Regions from separate parts of the Streptomyces sp. NPDC001889 genome, predicted to be linked through region 3. Evidence: predicted binding sites of a transcription regulator. Region 3 holds the regulator's gene; each other region holds the start of a gene.

Region 1 (2,266 bases), on a different contig from region 3:
CGAACGCGCCGAGAGCCGCAAGCGCGCCCAGGCCGTCCGGGCCGCCGCCGCCCAGAAGTGGGGTCTGGAGCGCACTCCGCTGACGGCGCCCCCGCCGCCGGCCGTCAAGCCCGAGATCACCACCCGCAAGGGGTTCGAGGTCGAGGGCGGCGAGTATCTGCCGCCGGTCTTCACCACCGTGCCGGTGACCGAGCGGGTGGTCTTCCTGACGATCGACGACGGCAGGGAGAAGGACCCCGAGCTGCTGCGGATGATGTCCGAGCTCCAGATCCCGTACAGCTCGTTCCTCAGCGACTATGTGATCAACGACAACTACGGGTACTTCCGCGAGATGCGGGACCTGGGTGTCTCGCTCCACAACCACACCCTCAACCACCGCTACATGCCCGGCCTCGACTACGCCGCGCAGAAGCGGGAGATCTGCGGCCAGCAGGACAACCTCACCAAGCTGTACGGCACGCGCCCCCCGCTCTTCCGCCCGCCGTACGGCAACTACAACCAGGACACCCTGCGCGCGGCCCGGGCCTGCGGGGTGAAGGCGGTGCCGCTGTGGGCGGCGGAGGCGTTCCCGGACCGGATGGAGTGGCGGGAGTGGGATCGGGATCTGCATCCCGGGGACATCATCCTGACGCACTTCAGGGGGACGGATGAGTGGGAGGGGTCGATGGCGGACATGGTGCGCCAGGTGATGAGGACGGTGACGGAGAAGGGGTACGCGGTGGCCCGCCTGGAGGACTACGTCTGACCCTGCCGGCCCGAGCCCCGGCCCGTCCCGCCGTCTGAGGACTGCTCTGTGCCGGGAGTGCCGGAGCTGGGCGAATCCCCGCCCGTCCGGTGTCTGAGCGCGGCCCCCGCACCCGAGCTGGGCAAATCCCGGCCCGTCCGGCGTTTGAGGACGGACCCCGCGCCCGGGGAGACCCGCACGGTGCGGGTCCGGTCCGGCCCGGGGGCTCGCCGCACGGCGCGCCCCCGGGGCCGGGATCGACGCACGGGATTGGCACTCCGCTTGACCGAGTGCTAACCGCGGTCATAGTCTCGGGTCTGGCACTCCCCACCGGAGAGTGCCAGCACAGCGACGGGCAGATCCGGCACCCGCGACGACGGATCGACCTGGTCGCCACTCAGACAGATGAACCCCGAGATCTCCGAAGGGGGAGGTCGGACCGTGACGACCACCAGCTCCAAGGTTGCCATCAAGCCGCTTGAGGACCGCATTGTGGTCCAGCCGCTCGACGCCGAGCAGACCACGGCCTCTGGCCTGGTCATCCCGGACACCGCGAAGGAGAAGCCCCAGGAGGGCGTCGTCCTCGCGGTCGGCCCGGGTCGCTTCGAGAACGGTGAGCGCCTGCCGCTCGACGTCAAGACCGGCGACGTCGTTCTGTACAGCAAGTACGGCGGCACCGAGGTGAAGTACAACGGCGAGGAGTACCTCGTCCTCTCGGCCCGCGACGTACTCGCGATCATCGAGAAGTAGGTCGGATTACCGGGGCTCGCCCCGGAGTCTCCGTACCCCGTTTGTTTTGTGAACCGCGCCCCTGGCCCCCGCTGACAGTCATATCCCGGGCGCTGGGGGCGCGGTTCGTACACGAAGAGGACTGAAACGCTCCATGGCGAAGATCCTGAAGTTCGACGAGGACGCCCGTCGCGCCCTCGAGCGCGGCGTCAACAAGCTTGCCGACACCGTGAAGGTGACCATCGGCCCCAAGGGCCGCAATGTCGTCATCGACAAGAAGTTCGGCGCCCCCACCATCACCAATGACGGCGTCACCATCGCCCGCGAGGTCGAGCTCGACGACCCGTACGAGAACCTCGGCGCCCAGCTGGTGAAGGAGGTGGCCACCAAGACCAACGACATCGCTGGTGACGGCACCACCACCGCCACCGTGCTGGCCCAGGCGCTGGTCCGCGAGGGCCTGCGCAACGTCGCCGCCGGCGCCTCCCCGTCGTCCCTGAAGAAGGGCATCGACGCCGCCGTCAAGGCCGTGTCCGAGGAGCTCCTCGCGACCGCCCGTCCCATCGAGGACAAGGCCGACATCGCCGCCGTCGCCGCGCTCTCCGCGCAGGACCAGCAGGTCGGCGAGCTGGTCGGCGAGGCCATGGACAAGGTCGGCAAGGACGGTGTCATCACCGTCGAGGAGTCCAACACCTTCGGCCTGGAGCTGGACTTCACCGAGGGCATGGCCTTCGACAAGGGCTACCTCTCCCCGTACATGGTCACCGACCAGGAGCGTATGGAGGCCGTCCTCGACGACCCGTACATCCTGAT
Region 2 (2,266 bases), on a different contig from region 3:
CCCGGATTTCTCGTCCGATTGACCTGTTGCAGAGGGCAGTTGGGCAGATACATTCAGCCGCGGTCGACGCGTTCCGGCGCACACCTGTGGGGTCCTCAACCCGTCCCGGACGGGCAGGCACACGGCGGGTGAGGTCTGACCCGGGTCCGCGAGGTGCGGTCCTGCGCAAGGGCCAGTAATAGGGGAGTTAGGCATGGCTCAGGGCACCGTCAAGTGGTTCAACGCGGAGAAGGGGTACGGCTTCATCGCGGTCGACGGTGGTGCGGACGTCTTCGTCCACTACAGCGCGATCCAGATGGACGGCTACCGCACCCTGGAGGAGGGGCAGCGAGTCGAGTTCGAAATCTCGCAGGGACAGAAGGGTCCGCAGGCGGACATGGTGAAGCTCGCGGTCTGATCCCGCGTTCCTCGCCACACCTGCGACACCTGCGACGCGATCGGCCACCGACGCGCTCACACATGTGGGGTCCGCATCCCGGGAACGGGGTGCGGACCCCACAGGTGTGTCCGGGCGCGGCAGGCCGGCGGAGCCCCCGGGCGCCCTCGCGCGGGCGCTCCCGGAGCCCCGGCGCGGCGGGGCGGCGCGCGCCCGCGCACCGCCCCGCGGGGACGGGCTCCCGGGGCCCTCGCTCCCCCCGGTTCTCCCGGAGGCGCTTGCACTCGGAGGGGGCGAGTGCTAATCATTGGCGTTAGCACTCTCCTGGTGAGAGTGACAGAACAAGGACCGGGTCGGTGAGGTCCGCACGCCGGGTGGGGCAGAGAACCACACGGCTGGGGACCGTCCGTCGCGGGCGCCAGCGCGGTCCGGCCAGAGCTTCCCACCAGTCCGTGGAGGACACTTCACATGGCAAAGATCATCGCGTTCGACGAGGAGGCGCGGCGCGGCCTTGAGCGCGGTATGAACCAGCTCGCCGACGCCGTCAAGGTCACCCTCGGCCCCAAGGGCCGCAACGTCGTCCTTGAGAAGAAGTGGGGCGCGCCCACGATCACCAACGATGGTGTGTCCATCGCCAAGGAGATCGAGCTCGAGGACCCGTACGAGAAGATCGGCGCCGAGCTGGTCAAGGAAGTCGCCAAGAAGACGGACGACGTCGCCGGCGACGGCACGACCACCGCCACCGTTCTCGCCCAGGCGCTCGTCCGCGAGGGCCTGCGCAACGTCGCGGCCGGCGCCAACCCGATGGCCCTCAAGCGCGGCATCGAGAAGGCCGTCGAGGCCGTCTCCGGTGCCCTCCTGGAGCAGGCCAAGGACGTGGAGACCAAGGAGCAGATCGCCTCCACCGCCTCCATCTCCGCCGCCGACACCCAGATCGGCGAGCTCATCGCCGAGGCGATGGACAAGGTCGGCAAGGAAGGCGTCATCACCGTCGAGGAGTCCCAGACCTTCGGTCTGGAGCTGGAGCTCACCGAGGGTATGCGCTTCGACAAGGGCTACATCTCGGCGTACTTCGCCACCGACATGGAGCGTATGGAGGCGTCCCTGGACGACCCGTACATCCTGATCGTCAACTCCAAGATCGGCAACGTGAAGGACCTCCTTCCGCTGCTGGAGAAGGTCATGCAGTCGGGCAAGCCCCTGCTGATCATCGCCGAGGACGTCGAGGGCGAGGCCCTGTCCACGCTGGTCGTGAACAAGATCCGCGGCACCTTCAAGTCCGTCGCCGTCAAGGCCCCGGGCTTCGGCGACCGCCGCAAGGCCATGCTGAACGACATCGCCATCCTCACGGGCGGCACGGTCATCTCCGAGGAGGTCGGCCTCAAGCTCGAGAACGCCGGCCTGGACCTGCTGGGCCGCGCCCGCAAGGTCGTCATCACCAAGGACGAGACCACGATCGTCGACGGCGCCGGTGACAGCGACCAGGTCGCCGGGCGGGTCAACCAGATCCGCGCCGAGATCGAGAACTCCGACTCGGACTACGACCGCGAGAAGCTCCAGGAGCGCCTGGCGAAGCTGGCCGGCGGCGTGGCCGTCATCAAGGCCGGTGCCGCGACCGAGGTCGAGCTCAAGGAGCGCAAGCACCGCATCGAGGACGCCGTCCGCAACGCGAAGGCGGCCGTCGAGGAGGGCATCGTCGCCGGTGGTGGCGTCGCGCTGCTCCAGGCTTCCTCGGTCTTCGAGAAGCTCGACCTCGAAGGCGACGAGGCGACCGGCGCCAACGCCGTGAAGCTCGCGCTGGAGGCCCCGCTCAAGCAGATCGCCATCAACGGCGGCCTGGAGGGTGGCGTCATCGTCGAGAAGGTGCGCAACCTGCCCGTCGGCCACGGC
Region 3 (2,266 bases):
CCCCGGCACATGTCACAGGTCTGCGCCGAGGTGCCCGGCGCCGCTCCCTCACCGCTGCAGGTCGTACAGACCGTGGCGGTGTCGACCTGGATCTCCTTCGTGGTGCCGAAGGCGGCCTCACTCAGATCGATCTCCAGGCGGATCATCGCGTCCTGGCCGCGCCGCGTCCGCGAGCGGGGCCCGCGCTGCGACGCCGTCCCGAAGAACGCGTCCATGATGTCCGAGAAGTTGCCGAAGCCACCGGCGCCGAAGCCTCCCGCGCCCGCGCCTCCGGCCTGCGACAGCGGATCGCCGCCGAGGTCGTAGACCTGCTTCTTCTGCGGGTCCGAGAGCACCTCGTAAGCGGCGTTGATCTCCTTGAACCGCTCCTGGGTCTTCGGATCGGGGTTGACATCCGGATGCAGCTCGCGGGCGAGCCGACGGAATGCCTTCTTGATCTCGTCCTGCGATGCGTCGCGGCGCACGCCGAGTACGGCGTAGTAGTCCGTGGCCACTTACGACTCCGCCAGGATCTGTCCGACGTAACGTGCCACTGCGCGTACCGCTCCCATCGTTCCGGGGTAGTCCATGCGGGTCGGTCCGACCACGCCGAGTTTGGCGACTGCCTCGTCGCCCGAACCGTAGCCGACGGCGACCACGGACGTTGAGTTGAGCCCTTCATGGGCGTTCTCATGACCGATGCGGACAGTCATGCCCATTCCGCCCGACTCCTTCGCCTCACCGAGCAGCTTGAGGAGCACCACATGCTCCTCCAGCGCCTCCAGCACCGGCCGGATGGTGAGCGGGAAGTCGTGTCCGAAGCGGGTGAGGTTGGCGGTGCCGCCGATCACCAGCCGCTCCTCGGTCTCCTCCACCAGCGTCTCCAGCAGAGTGGAGAGCACCGTGGAGACCACGCCCCGGTCCTCCGGGTCGAAGGACTCGGGAAGGTCCTGGACCAGCTGCGGCACATCGGCGAAACGGCGGCCGACGACCCGGCTGTTGAGCCGGGCCCGCAGATCGGCGAGCGGGACCTCCCCGAAGGGCGAGGGACAGTCGATCATGCGCTGCTCGACCCGTCCGGTGTCCGTGATCAGGACGAGCATCAGCCGCGCGGGCGCGAGGGAGAGCAGCTCGACATGGCGGACGGTGGAGCGGGTGAGCGAGGGGTACTGGACGACGGCGACCTGGCGGGTCAGCTGCGCCAGCAGCCGTACCGTGCGGCCGACGACGTCGTCGAGGTCGACGGCGCCGTCCAGAAAGCTCTGGATGGCGCGCCGCTCGGCCGACGACAGGGGCTTGACCCCGGCCAGCCGGTCCACGAAGAGCCGGTAGCCCTTGTCCGTGGGAATGCGTCCGGCGCTGGTGTGGGGCTGGGCGATGAAGCCCTCCTCCTCCAGCACGGCCATGTCGTTGCGGACCGTCGCCGGGGAGACCCCGAGGCGGTGGCGCTCCGTGAGCGCCTTGGAGCCGACGGGCTCCTCGGTGCCGACATAGTCCTGGACGATGGCGCGCAACACTTCGAGTCTGCGTTCGCTGAGCATCGCGCACACCTCCAGCGGTGTTCCCTCGGTGGTTCTTCGGTCGTCCACGGTCGTCTTCGGTCGTCTTCGGTCACTGCTCAGTCACTGACTGGCACTCATGAGGCACGAGTGCCAGCTCCGCCCCGAGCCAGTGTACGGCCGTGGGGTACGCCCCTAGCAAGGGCGACCGACCACGGTACCGCGCACTCGCGCTGGTCGTTGCCAGTAGCGTCGCGGTATGGACGTCAGTTGGGAAGAGCACGGGTGGGAGCGGTTGGACGGCCGGGTGGGCCGGCGCCGGCTCCCCGGATGGGACGCGACCGTCGGTCTGATCGCCGGCCCGGAGGGCGTACTGCTGTACGACACGGGCTCCACGGTGCGCGAGGGGGCGGAGATCCGGCTCCAGGCGCGGACGCTGCTGCCGGGCCGCCGCGTGACGCATGTCGCACTGAGCCATCCGCATTTCGACCATGTGATGGGCACCTCGGCCTTCGCGGGTGTGGAGGTGTACGGAGCCGGGGGCGTCGACACGCTCCTGCGGCGGGAGCGCGAGGTGCTGTGCGCGGACGCGGTACGCCATGGGGTCGCCCCGGACGCGGCGGCGGACGCGGCCGATCTGCTGGTGGTGCCGGGCCGGACGGTCGCCGGGGAGCTGGCGCTCGACCTGGGCGGCGGGCTGCGGGTGCTGCTGGTGAACGCGGGGCCCGGGCACACCGGCCACGACCTGGCCGCCCTGGTCCCGGGGCCGGCGGGGGCGCCGCCGGTGG

The links. Region 3 encodes HrcA, which represses chaperone genes, less so after heat shock. Its sites were predicted from a motif close to TTNGCACTCNGNNNNNCNGAGTGCNAA; they were not measured.
Region 1: groES (co-chaperone GroES) is a predicted target of HrcA. The motif match lies at 995-1,021, and genes of this name have one in related genera.
Region 2: groL (chaperonin GroEL) is a predicted target of HrcA. The motif match lies at 690-716, and genes of this name have one in related genera.

Annotation. Positions count from the first base shown of each region.
Region 1 covers NZ_JBSFER010000003.1:64,438-66,703, forward strand. Annotated here, with positions in the region: gene ACWCRA_RS03820 (polysaccharide deacetylase family protein) at 1-745, shown strand, start outside; gene groES (co-chaperone GroES) at 1,166-1,474, shown strand; gene groL (chaperonin GroEL) at 1,608-2,266, shown strand, end outside.
Region 2 covers NZ_JBSFER010000020.1:172,547-174,812, forward strand. Annotated here, with positions in the region: gene ACWCRA_RS23955 (cold-shock protein) at 194-397, shown strand; gene groL (chaperonin GroEL) at 845-2,266, shown strand, end outside.
Region 3 covers NZ_JBSFER010000034.1:19,551-21,816, reverse strand. Annotated here, with positions in the region: gene dnaJ (molecular chaperone DnaJ) at 1-494, opposite strand, end outside; gene hrcA (heat-inducible transcriptional repressor HrcA) at 495-1,520, opposite strand; gene ACWCRA_RS31890 (MBL fold metallo-hydrolase) at 1,738-2,266, shown strand, end outside.